One region of the Nicoliella lavandulae genome, then DNA from elsewhere that is predicted to be linked to it. Evidence: riboswitches for the same ligand, from Rfam matches in the RefSeq annotation. Region 1 holds a riboswitch; the other holds the start of a gene.
What was found. A riboswitch is a leader RNA that binds a small molecule or an ion and turns the genes downstream of it on or off. The one in region 1 is predicted to bind thiamine pyrophosphate.
Positions count from the first base shown of each region.

Region 2: linked by a shared signal. The riboswitch ahead of R4146_RS00755 (ECF transporter S component) and the one ahead of R4146_RS08430 (acetylornithine deacetylase) in region 1 are both predicted to bind thiamine pyrophosphate.

Region 1 covers NZ_JAWMWH010000003.1:365,340-371,743, reverse strand. Annotated here, with positions in the region: gene spxB (pyruvate oxidase) at 1-815, opposite strand, end outside; gene R4146_RS08450 (HAD family hydrolase) at 960-1,601, shown strand; gene R4146_RS08445 (hypothetical protein) at 1,761-2,222, opposite strand; gene R4146_RS08440 (acyl-CoA thioesterase) at 2,316-2,732, shown strand; gene R4146_RS08435 (lysylphosphatidylglycerol synthase domain-containing protein) at 2,736-3,662, shown strand; TPP riboswitch at 3,754-3,847, shown strand; gene R4146_RS08430 (acetylornithine deacetylase) at 3,929-5,215, shown strand; gene tenA (thiaminase II) at 5,215-5,886, shown strand; gene R4146_RS08420 (hypothetical protein) at 5,907-6,404, opposite strand, start outside.
Region 2 covers NZ_JAWMWH010000001.1:146,390-152,793, forward strand. Annotated here, with positions in the region: gene R4146_RS00750 (serine hydrolase) at 1-1,003, opposite strand, end outside; TPP riboswitch at 1,183-1,272, shown strand; gene R4146_RS00755 (ECF transporter S component) at 1,380-1,937, shown strand; gene R4146_RS00760 (ABC transporter ATP-binding protein) at 2,035-3,465, shown strand; gene R4146_RS00765 (energy-coupling factor transporter transmembrane component T family protein) at 3,462-4,112, shown strand; gene R4146_RS00770 (LBP_cg2779 family protein) at 4,183-4,371, shown strand; gene R4146_RS00775 (hypothetical protein) at 4,419-5,609, opposite strand; gene R4146_RS00780 (asparaginase) at 5,627-6,404, opposite strand, start outside.

The sequences.
Region 1 (6,404 bases):
GACATGATTTCGTCGGCAGCCTTAGAAGCAGCTCGATTAGCAGTTCCTAGGAATCCTTCGTAATCATTAGGAACTAATCCATTGGCTAGTCCATCAATAATAATTGGAATTTGCAACTTCTTAGATAGTTCAACAATTTTTTCGCCACCATCATGAATTCCACGCCCAACGTGAAAAACTGGTCGCTTAGCTGATTTGACCATTGCTAAGAATTTATCTACTTCTGAATCAGTTGCTTGTGGTTGAGGAGCAGTTTTGTTATCACTTAAGGTTGCGGTGGTATATTTCTTTTCTGGAATGGATTCATAGCCAAATTCATTTGGAATAACGACTACTGCGACTCCATTATTTTTGTATGCGGCCTTAATCGCTTCATCTACAACGTGAGGAAGGCTTTCAGGGGTCATTACAATTCGATCATAACATGCAACATCTCTAAAAATAGGGGTTTCTGGCATTTCTTGGAAGTAGTCATAGTTCATATTAGTACTTGGAACCTGACCTACTAATGCTAACACTGGTGCGTGGTCAGCCTTAGCATCGTATAAACCGTTTAAAAGGTTAACCGCCCCAGGACCGGCTGAACCAAAGGCCACACCAATCTTACCAGTTAGTTTAGCGTGAGCAGCTGCAGTTAATGCAGCAACTTGTTCATGACGAACTTGAATAAAGTTAATGTTCTTTTGTTCAATTTGTAGCCCACTTAGTAATGAGTTGATTGATCCACCAGGATAACCATACACATCTTTAACGCCCCATGATTCTAAAACTTTTAGTAATGCGACGCTTGCTTGAATTTTATTCTTACTTTCCATTGTCAAATACCTCCTATTAGTAAATGATATTATTCATATCGCATATTTTAACATCTTTTTATGTTTTGTATAAATAAAATGCACTACTAATCAAATCTGATTTGTTATAATTATGTTTAAGAAATATAGAATAGGAGAATCACAATGAAATATGATGCAGTTATTTTTGATGTTGACGGGACTTTAATCGATAGTTTTCCACGTTATTCATCAATTATGAAGCAAATTATGCCTAAGTATGGGATCGAACAAATATCAGAGACTGAATTAAAAGATACTTTTCCACTAACGCCTGATCAGACACTAAAGCGCTTGAAGATTCCAATTCAATTTAGTAATCAGGTCGCCATTGACTACACGATTGCTGCAGCTCAATTAAATCAAGCGCCTAGTTTATATCATGGTTTGAATGAGTTCTTTAAACAAGTTAAAGTTGACCATCAAAACGTTGGGTTAGGAATCGTAACTTCCGGCAGTAGTAATGATATTGCTGATTTAAAAAATCACTTTAGCTTTATGAATCAAATGTGGGTAACGGTAACGTCTGATTTATTACCATACCATAAGCCAGCCCCGGAACCGTTATTATATGCAATCGATCATATGGGTGTAGATCGTAAGAAAACATTGTATATTGGGGATGCGTTTACCGATGAGGGATGTGCTGAAAATGCTAAAGTTGACTTTGGATTAGCTGGTTGGGGCAATATTGATGATGCCCTTAAAAACGGTTCTGCTAAGTATGACTTTAAAACACCGCAAGAAATTTTGAAATATTTAAAATAGGTGGTTGCAATTTACCGATTGGTTTGGTACTATATAAAAGTAATCTTTCGAGTCGGTAGCTCAAGCAGAGCACTCGGTCCTTTTCCGAGAAGATGTTAGTTCAATCCTGGCCCGACTCATACCAAAAAGACTAACGATTTTATCGTTAGTCTTTTTTATTTAGATATGAGCATCCCGAACCATTAATTTAAGTTGATGTGCAACCCGTTTGGCATCGAGACCATTTACGGGCCGAATACTTAAGGCATGTTGTTTAACTAAATCCTGTAATTCAGTATCATTTAATGGTCGTTCATTATGATCCAATGTAATGGCGTATAGTTGGTTTACAGCGGGGTGGTCGTCGATATAATCCTTAAGTTGGTCAATGATACTAAGGGTAAATGCATCTTGGTCGTTGACGTTAGCTAATAACTTAAGACGTTCGATACTCGAATCGTGATCACAGTATCGATTAGTAAGGTCATCGTATACATTGGGATCCACTCGATCAGATTCCCATTGCAAGGCATTGATTAGATCGAGTGTCTTTTGAATTGATTGGGATGCAGTTTTGGAATCCATCGATTCAAAATCCTGTTGCAAATACGATTTTAATTTAGCTTCATCTTTTTGATTCATAACGGACTGCTCCTTTTAATCGGATTTATAAATATTATAGCAACGTTTATGGTAAAATTACCAATGGAACAATTTAAGAGAAGAGGATATTGAATGATGAAACCCTATTATCACAAAGTTCAGTATTATGAAACTGATAAGATGCAGATTACTAGTCACACGAATTACATTCGGTTCATGGAAGAAGCGCGTAGCGACTACTTAGAACAAATTGGTTGGGCGTATGATCAATTTGAAGCCAATTCGATGATTTCGCCAGTCACTAAAGTAACGGCTGAGTACAAGAAGACAACTACATTTCCCGATTTAATTAAAATCGAGACGAGTGTTGCTAAAGTTAGTAAATATCGCTTAGTTTTGAAATATATAATGACTGTTGATGATCAACTAGTTTGCAAGGCTAGTAGTGAACACTGCTTTTTAGATAATGAACATCAAATCATTAATCTACCTAAACGGGTGCCAGCGTTTTATGATCGCCTAGTTGAACTAAATCGTCAGGAATTATAGGAAGTGGTGATAACTATCAAAATAATTGATAAGATTGCTGATTCGTTTTCTAAATACTCTAATATTATTAAGCGAATTTACGTTGTATTGATTTTAGCGTTCGTTGTATATTCAATTCATTCGATCATTGAGCAAATTTCTTGGCATAAATTAGTTCGTGCCAGTCATTTACTATCGGCGGGTAGTTTTGTTGCCTTACTTATATTAGGCGCATTAGCCATTGTACCAATGATGATCTATGACTTTACCTATACTCGTAAAGCTAAAATGGACATCTCAATGCCAGAGTTGATCACTAGTAGTTATGTGATCAATACATTCACTAATATTGGTGGCTCTGGTGGGTTAGTCGGAGCTAGTTTACGTATTTTTCTATTCGGGAACGTTAATGAAAATAATAAAGAAACGGCTAAGATCGTGACGCAAATTGCGTTGTTCACGATGACCGGATTAGTCGTTAATGATATTGCTGCGATTTTGTTAAACATTGATCGGTTTGGCGCTGAGCCAATTTGGATTAAAACGGTTTGTTTATTATTTCCATTGTATTTACTGGTACCGTTCGTAGCTAAGAATGATACATTAAATCGACGTGATTTATTTCATTTGTTGATTGGTTCAACATTGGAATGGGTTTGTTGTTTAGCATTTTTCATTAGTATTGGCTTTTTTATGCACATTCACTTTGATGTAAGAGCTGCATACCTTGGCTTGATCTTCGCTGGAATTGTAGGAGCAATGTCACTAATTCCAGGTGGAATTGGATCATTTGAAGTCGCATTGACCTTTGGGCTAGAAAAGGCAGGCATTTCTGCTGATATCATTGTGATTTGGGCATTGATCTATCGGATTTGCTATTACTTTGTTCCATTTATAATTGGAATGATCATGTTATTAGTTAAATACTTAAGACGGCGCAACCATGCCTGAGAATAATCATTAAAGCAGAACTGACCAGTTCTGCTTTTTAATTTGCGTTAATTGATTGAATAAATTATAATGACGATTGTAAATATAATTAAATAATCACTAGGGGAGCTTTAATTAGCTGAGAATTAGACCCTTGGAACTTGAATCTGGTTAGGACCAGCGCAAGGAAGTGGACAGTTGATCGATCATTACTATGATTATGATAATGAAGGGCCCTTCTTTGCGAAGGACCCTTTTTGTGATTAAAAGGAGCAATTTATATAGTAATGAAAAAAGAAATTCAAGCAGTTATTGATGATGTTGATAACCACAAAGATCAATTATTAACACTATTAAGTCAGCTAGTGGCATTTCCCACACCAGCCCCTCCTGGCCGTAATACTGATAATGCCCAGTCGTTCGTGGTCAATTATTTAAAACAACTAGGGTTTGATATTGACCAATGGGATTTATATCCCCATGATTCAATCGTTGTTGGGACAAAAACCAATGCCAATAGTGAGCGATATCAAAGTCTAATTCTAAATGGGCATATGGATGTTGCGTCAATACAACCAGATGAAAAGTGGCATTCTGATCCATTTAAAATGTTAGTTAAGGCTGGGCGTGCTTATGGCCGTGGCGTTGCAGATATGAAGGGCGCATTAGCAGCGATGTTAATGGCCTTTCAATTATTGCATGATGCTCAAGTTGCACTACCCGGTGAACTAAAATTTGAATCAGTGATTGGTGAAGAAAGTGGTGAAGCTGGGACACGCGCTGCAATTGAACGTGGTCATCATGCTGACTTTGCCATTGTTGGTGACATTAGTGACTTTCACATTCAAGGGCAAGGTGGCGTGATCACGGGATGGATTACAATCAAAAGTGACCAGACATTTCATGATGCCACTAGGCGCCAAATGATGAATGCAGGCGGTCATTTAAGAGTAGCTAGTGCCATTGAAAAGATGATGAAGGTCATCAGTGGATTGAACGATTTAGAGCGGGATTGGGCAGTTAATAAGAGTTACCCTGGCGTAGCCCCTGGTTCTGATACGATTAATCCAGCGGTGATTGAAGGTGGACGAAATGCTGCTTTTATCGCAGATGAATGTCGACTATGGGTAACAGTACACTTTTATCCGAATGAAGATTACCATGCGGTAATTAAAGAGGTTGAAACGCATATTAATAACGTTGCGATGGCTGATCCATGGCTTAAGGATCATTTACCAATTTATAAGTGGGGCGGTAAATCAATGGTAGAGGAGCGCGGTGAAGTCTTTCCAGCACTGGATTTAGATTCATCTTCACGACCAGTTAAGCTTTTAGATACTGCCCACTATCAAGTGACAGGTCAAAAGCCAATCGTGGATGTTTCACCAAGTGTTACTGATGGTGGTTGGTTTGGCAATGCTAACATCCCAGCTGCTATTTACGGTCCAGGGACGATTGATGAAGCCCATTCCGTTGATGAATCGATTCAAGTTGATGATTTAATTGAATATACGAAGGTATTAATGCAATTCATGTTCGAATGGCTTAATACCAAGCGAGGAGAATCAGATTAATGCAATTTAGTGACCAATTGATAACAGAATTAAAACCAGTCTGGCAAGCTAATCATAACCACCCGTTTGTCAAAGAGCTAGCAGCTGGCACATTACCGGTTAGTAAGTTTAAGTTTTATATGGTCCAGGATTATTTATATTTAATCGATTATGCAAAGTTATTTGCATTAGGAGCAGCAAAGGCCAATGATCTAGCCGTTGAAGCCAAATTTGCTGAATTGCTAAGTGAAACGCTAAATACTGAGATGGCATTGCACCGTCAATACGCGCAGCAATTTGACATTAGTGAAGCAGAATTAACGAATGCTGAGCCGACACCCACGACCCTCAGCTATACCAATTACATGCTATCAGTCGCACAAAGTGGGGGCTTGGATAAGGTTCTAGTTGCGCTATTGCCATGCATGTGGAGCTATAATCAGATTGGTAAGCAATTAGTGGGTACGCCCGGAGCTAATCACCCGTTATATGCAAATTGGGTTGAAATGTATAGCGATGATGACTATACAGCATTAACGGATTGGACGATTGGATTATTGAATCAAGTGGCAGCTGGGAAAAATGAATTTGAGATCAAAGAATTGACCAATATCTTTTTGAACACCACCCGTTATGAATACTTGTTTTGGACAATGGCCTATGATCACCAAACTTGGCCGACCATTAAATAAAAAAAACGGTGCTAAGCAAATTATTGCTTAGCATCGTTTTTAGTTTGACTATCTGATTTTGAACTTGATTTATTATCGCTAGAAAACGATTTGATTTTTGCATCAATCATCCCTTCAACGTCCTTACGACTAACTGGCCGATGATTTTGAACGAATTGATTGGTGCGTTTGATTACGTGATCACTTTCATCCGGATGGGCAAACACATAATCGAACCAGGCCCATAATGAAAGATAGGCAATTAATGAAAAGACCGCGACTAGTGCATGGTTGTTGTTTACGACCGTTTCTAAAGTAAAAATGACCCCTAGAATTAATAATACCATTCTTACGTTACGGGTTTTTAATACATCAATGAAATAGTCATTAGCAAAGTAGTATGTACATAACCATGTAATGAACCAAATTAAGTTAATAATGGCTAGGTCAACTAATACCCAGATACCAGTAGTAGATGCCTTACTAGCGTTAAGGGCATCTGCCATCTTAGTGATGATAGCTGGCATTACTAAGAGTAA
Region 2 (6,404 bases), on a different contig from region 1:
ACAATGAGGAGTTCTTATAGATGTAGCGCATTAAATCCCGTTGATCACTAAATTCGTAATTATCATTGATCGTAATTGTAATCAAGCGATCCTTGCCTGGTACTTGACCCGTCCCAACAAAGCTAAGACCAGCGGCTGGAGTGTAACCAGTCTTAAGCCCGTCGACATATAGGTCAGGCGCATAGAACGTCCGCCCCTTTAACATATTGTTGTAGTTGTAAAGTCGTTGCCCATCAACGGTCGCAGTCCCCTTCTTTGAATCCTTTAGGATCTGTGGGTAGTACGCTAATACGTGTTGGGTAATGGTTGCTAATGCCTTAGCACTTACCATGTTACCGGCATTGGCGCCCCCTTTATATTTAAAGCCATAGTGAACTAAGTCCGTATTTTCTAATCCAGATGCAGAATTAAATGTCGCATCGATGTCCCATGCGGCTGCTTGTTTATTCATCATATCAATAAACTTACCGTTAGAACCAGCTACCCATTGGCCTAGCGCAATGGCTGCATTATTGGAGGATTGGATTAACGTTGCCCGGTATAATTGTCTAACTGTATACTTGTGGCCAGGTTTGAACTTAAATCCGCCCCCGATGTTATTATTGTAGCTCATGTTCACTAAGCTAGTGCTAGAAGTATTAACGACTTGATTCCAGCCGTTCGTTTCTTGCGCCTTACGGATCACTAAGTATAAGGTCATTAACTTAGCTGTCGAAGCAACTTTTAACTTTTGATTGATGTTTTTAGCGTACACAATTTTACCGTTATCCGCATCAACCGCAATGGCCGCCTTGGCATTCTTCATTTTGTAATTACCAGGCACAATTGCGTTACCAGTCAATCCAACGGCTCCATCATCATAATCATAGTCATAATTATAAGTCGCCGCATTGGCCGTTTTTGTCGCCCCAGAATTAACCAATGAATTAATTCCAGAACCCGAAGCGATTCCGACAACAGCAACCAATGCCACCGTGAATCGTTTTAATTTTTTACTAATCATATCCTAAATCCTTCCCAAAAATTAAGTAATTTAAATCTTATATAATAAATTACCATTTTCACAGTCCTTAGACAATTGGTTTAAGCGAACTGTAAAGGAAGTGTTATTTAAGCATTGTGATTGTAACAAACGACCTTGCAATTTGTTTAAGACTAAGTTAAACTAGTCAAAGTTAAATAAATAGATGTTTGGGGTGCCGTTCGGCTGAGATAATACCCATTGAACCTGATTCAGTTAGCACTGGTGGAGGGAAACAATGCACTTTAGTGTGCTCAATGGCGTACATACCAAAGGGTCCTCAAAATATTTGAGGACCCTTTTTCTATTTGTTTAAAAAATTATTGATGGATCTATGTTGAAAGGAAGGTTTTTAGCAATGGCTAAAAAATGGAGTCTTAGAAATATTATTTTAATTGCGTTGATCGCAATCGTCTGTGGGGTTATTTTCTGGTTAACTAGTTTTATTTACAATGCGTTGACCCTAATTTTAACTCCCATCGGATTAGCACCGGCTGCCAATGATTTATCACTCGGTTTATGGATCGTCGCTGGACCACTAGCTGGTGCCATCTTCAAGATGCCCGGAGTTTCAATCTTCAGTGAAGTAGCTGGAGCCGTAGTTGAAATGTTCTTAGGTGATCAATGGGGCGTTATGAACGTGGTTTCTGGTTTAATCCAAGGAGCCGGTGCTGAATTAGGATTCGCCGTTACGGGCTACAAAAAATATGGTCACTTCCAACTATTCTTAGGAGCGGTCTTTACCACCGTCATTACATTTACTTGGGATTGGTTCAAAAATGGTTACAATGCTTACCACGTGGGCTTTATTATTCTATTATTCATTCTTCGGTTTATCTCCGTATGGGTCTTTAGTGATCCGATTCCAACTGCAATTAACAAATTGCTTAACCGAAGCCATGCTATTGAAGCATAATTTAGTCGCGTTTTGATTCACAAGTCGTTAAAATAACATTAAAGCACTTCGAAAGCATTGCTTTGGGGTGCTTTCTTTATTATTTGGAGGAATTTTTATGACAACCGTCAATGTTAGTCATTTCACATTTACCTATGCTAAAAGTAAGCAACCCGTCTTGGCAGACGTGAACTTAACGTTTCCCAGTGGTCAAATTAGTTTGATTGCTGGGCCATCAGGAACTGGTAAGTCGACACTATTAAAATCAATCGCTGGTCTATATCCTGAGTTTGCCAATGGTGATTATACCGGCACCATCAGCTTTGACGACCAAGCAATCAACACCATCCCCGCCACTGACATGAGTGGCATCGTATCCATGATGTTTCAAAATCCAAATCAACAATTTACCATGACCAATGTTTACGATGAAATCCAATTCGCCCTTGAAAATCGCCGAATGGATCCAGCGGCTATCCCTGCCCGCATCGATCATGCAATGGAATTCGTTAACATTACCAAACTCAAGCATCGCAGCTTAAATGACCTGTCCGGTGGTGAAAAACAAAAGGTAGCCTTAGCCATTATTATCGCAATGGATTCAAAGGTTATCTTACTTGATGAACCATTTGCTAGTTTGGACCGGCAATCACGAAGTGACTTATTGCACCAACTAACACGTTTGCGCGATGAAAAACACAAAACCATCATTTTAGTCGATCATGACTTATCTGGCTATGAAGCAGTAGTTGATCACTTCTTTTATCTCCATGCTGACCAACATCAAATCACAGAGCTATCGCATCAAGACGTTGCGCAATTACTTACGCCGTTCGATAACCATGAATTAGCTGATGTTAAATTAGCCCTCCCGACTGCTGATGAACAAAGCGTCATTGACTTGGACCACCTAACGCTAAGTCAACACGATCAAGCCCTGTTAGCAATGGATCAATTTAAAATCTACCCTAACCGGACCACGTTGATTACTGGTGAGAACGGAATTGGTAAGTCCACGTTATTTAAGGCGTTGACCCGCCTATTTAAATACGATGGTACAATTTTATACCAAGGCAAAAATATCCAAAAAATTCGTAAAAAGCCTTACTTATCACATGTTGCACTTGTTTTTCAAGATGCTGAAATGCAGTTTGTCGATATTACGGTGGCAGAAGAACTACAATTATCACTTAAGAACGCCGTTCACCCCCACTACTCAACTGACGATGTGCAAGCAATGTTAAAGGAATTAAAGATTGATGGTCGTGAACAACAAGTGGTCTACACCCTAAGTGAAGGTCAGAAAAAGAAATTACAAATCTTAGAAATGTTAATCATGGGTAACGATGTGCTCTTAATGGATGAACCATTTAAGGGGTTGGACATTGAATCATTAACGACCGTAGTCAAGTTCTTAACCCAAGCACGCCAAAAGTTCAACCAAACCATCGTCATCATTAGCCACCAGCTTAGTGGGTTAGAAACCTTATTCGATTATCACATTCAATTTAAGGACCACCGATTAACCTATCAGGAGGGACTACTATGAACCCAGCAATTAAATTATTAATGGTCATCATCATTGGCGTGGAAATTTCTTTTATTCCCAACGTACCCCTTAACCTTTGTATCATGGCGATTAGCATGTTGTACTTGATTTTAAAACGCACTAAGTTCAAGTCACTTTTATACCTAATTCTATATCCCATGATTCCAGCCGCTGGACTATTAATCTCACAAGTCATTTATGGTGTCCAGGGATCTGAAATGGGCTGGGTCTTATTCACCCGGTTGTACACCTATGTATGGCTAGGAGCAACGTTTACGCTCACCACTAACATTGCTGATTTAGCGTTTACTCTCGAACAAAACTTTAAGTTACCGTCCAAATTTGCCTACGGGGTCCTAACTGCATTTAACCTCGTGCCACGCATCATCACTGAAGTCCAAACGATTCGCCACGCCAGTTTAATGCGGGGCGTAACGCTACAACTATGGTCACCAAAGCTTTACTTTAAAGCCATTTTAGCAGCCATCAATTGGTCCACCGATTTGTCACAGGCCATGATTTCACATGGGTTTGTCGAAGATGCGCCTAGGACCCACGTAAATAAGACCTATGTTCGTTGGACGGACTATGCAACCTGCTTGTTCTGGTTAGTATTAGTCCAAATCCCACTATTTATTCACTTCTAATAGCTCTACCTTTTAATTAATGGATAGTTATAATATAATTAAGTGAGATTATTTATTCAGGAGGCGTCCCATGACAAACGGAATTAGCAAAATTTCACAAGAAATCATTGATTACCAAAAAGCTACTGCATGGCCTGATACTCAATTAGCCTTCAACTTACACTTAAGTGTTGAACGACTACACGATATCAAATCAATGGAAAAACAACCTACTAATGAAGAAACTGAATTAATTGAAAACTTCATTAACAAAAACTAAGCTTGTTGCAAATTAAAAGCCAGCCGAAATTTCGGCTGGCTTTTTTGTTATAGTTCACGTTGATTCTTTAACCCATCATCGATAAAGAAAGCTTCTAAGTAGCCAAAAGAGAGTTCACCAATGTTACTGAGATGAATTTCAACGGGTTTCTCCAACCCTTCGCGACTATCATCCACTTCTTGAAAGACTAATTGATTCGTAATGGGGGTGATCTCTAATGGATAGCCTAACATCCCATGGGTCTTGGGTTGAGCGATCCGGACCAACCGGTTCAACTTAATTGCTTGCCGTAATAGGGCTAGCAATGCGTTATCGGTCATGTCAAATTCTCGATCCGCATTTAAAACTGGTTCCACGAACGTATGCGCGGCCTTATTTTCTGCCACTAAGTGATTAATTAAGGTCAAATAATCAGACTGGGTAAATAAGCTAGCAACCATTGAAGTTCGTAATAGCACGTAGCCACCAAACTGGCCACTCATGTTGACCAGATTAAAGATAATGAATTCTGAATTATAATTGACCACATAACCAATGTAATAATAACCATTGTCAGCAGCCGACTCCACTTCAATCAATTGATGATGTTTTTTAGAGTGGTCCAAAATAGCAGGAACGCTCAAATCACCACCACTGATTTGTTGGGTCGCTAGACTAGGGCCGAATAATAATGACCGGTTCTTAGTTAACAGGGTCAATTCCTTCCCTAAAAACTCGATGGTCACAATATCGCTTAGCGCTATTGAACGGGTCTGGTGATCAGCAAAGTCCATCTTATTAACGGTCGTAATGTTCACCACTTCACTGTTCACACTGTTGATCACACATTTATAGTTACCGGCAATCCCATTCCCATCATAGGTGGTAATCATCACAACTTGACCATCCACGTACGAACGCCCTAGGATTTCCAAGCGCAAGTTAGCCAACTTATTTAATGGCATCAAATCAGTTTCAGCAATTTCATCAAATTGATATAGCTCAGCTAGATCGATTCGGCGTTTCATATGCTTTAAATCTGGGCTATCGTTAACTTCGACATCATAGACCGTGGTCAAGTCCAAATAGACCATTCCATCGGGCATCCCCCACTCATCATAAGTGCGCAAGACCAATTGTTCATCAACATCGTCTAGCTTATACACGTACCCGGTGAAAAAGATTTCATCCATACGATAAACGTTGACAATTTGATTCTTCTTGGCTGCCACTTTTAAATTATTTAAAACAATCCCCATTTAAAAACCTCGCAATTTTAAGATATTGCAGTACTCATGTACTGTGCTAGGCGAGCGCCTTTAAGGCCGTTACTAATTCCTACGATTAGCTTAATGCGGGCTTTGGGACCGTTCAAGCCCCGACAAAGGCTAACGCCCATTTGTTCTAATTCAATTCCACCGCCTTGATAATCATAGATATCTTGGGCCATTCCATTATAACAACGCGATACTAGAATTACGGGAATACCACGGTCTAAAATGCGTTGTAATGCTGGTAATGTTGCTGGTGGTAAGTTTCCGGATCCCAATCCTTCAACAATCAATCCCTTAGTGTTGCCATTGTTCAATGCATCAAATAGGGTCCCATCCATTCCGGCGAACGCCTTTAATAGGAACACTCCTGATTCAACATGGTCAATGTTGAAGGAATCACTTTTGATTAACTCTTGGAAGAAGTAAGGTTTATGCTTACTGATGATTCCTAAGGGACCAAAGGTTGGGGTCTTGAACGTCGCTAAATTAGTGGTATGCGTCTTAGTCACGTAGCGAGCCGTGTGAATTTCATCATTCATCACTACTAAGACCCCTTTACCAATCGCATCATCAGATGCTGCTACGGCCACTGAGCTCTGTAGGTTGTATAACCCATCCGAACCAATTTCATTGGATGACCGCATTGCTCCGGTCAATACCACTGGTAGCCGGTTGGGTAACGTTAAGTCCAAAAAGTAGGCCGTTTCTTCTAGAGTATCGGTCCCGTGGGTAATTACCACGCCGTCAATGCCGTCTTGTTCGGCTTTTAAGATCCGGTCC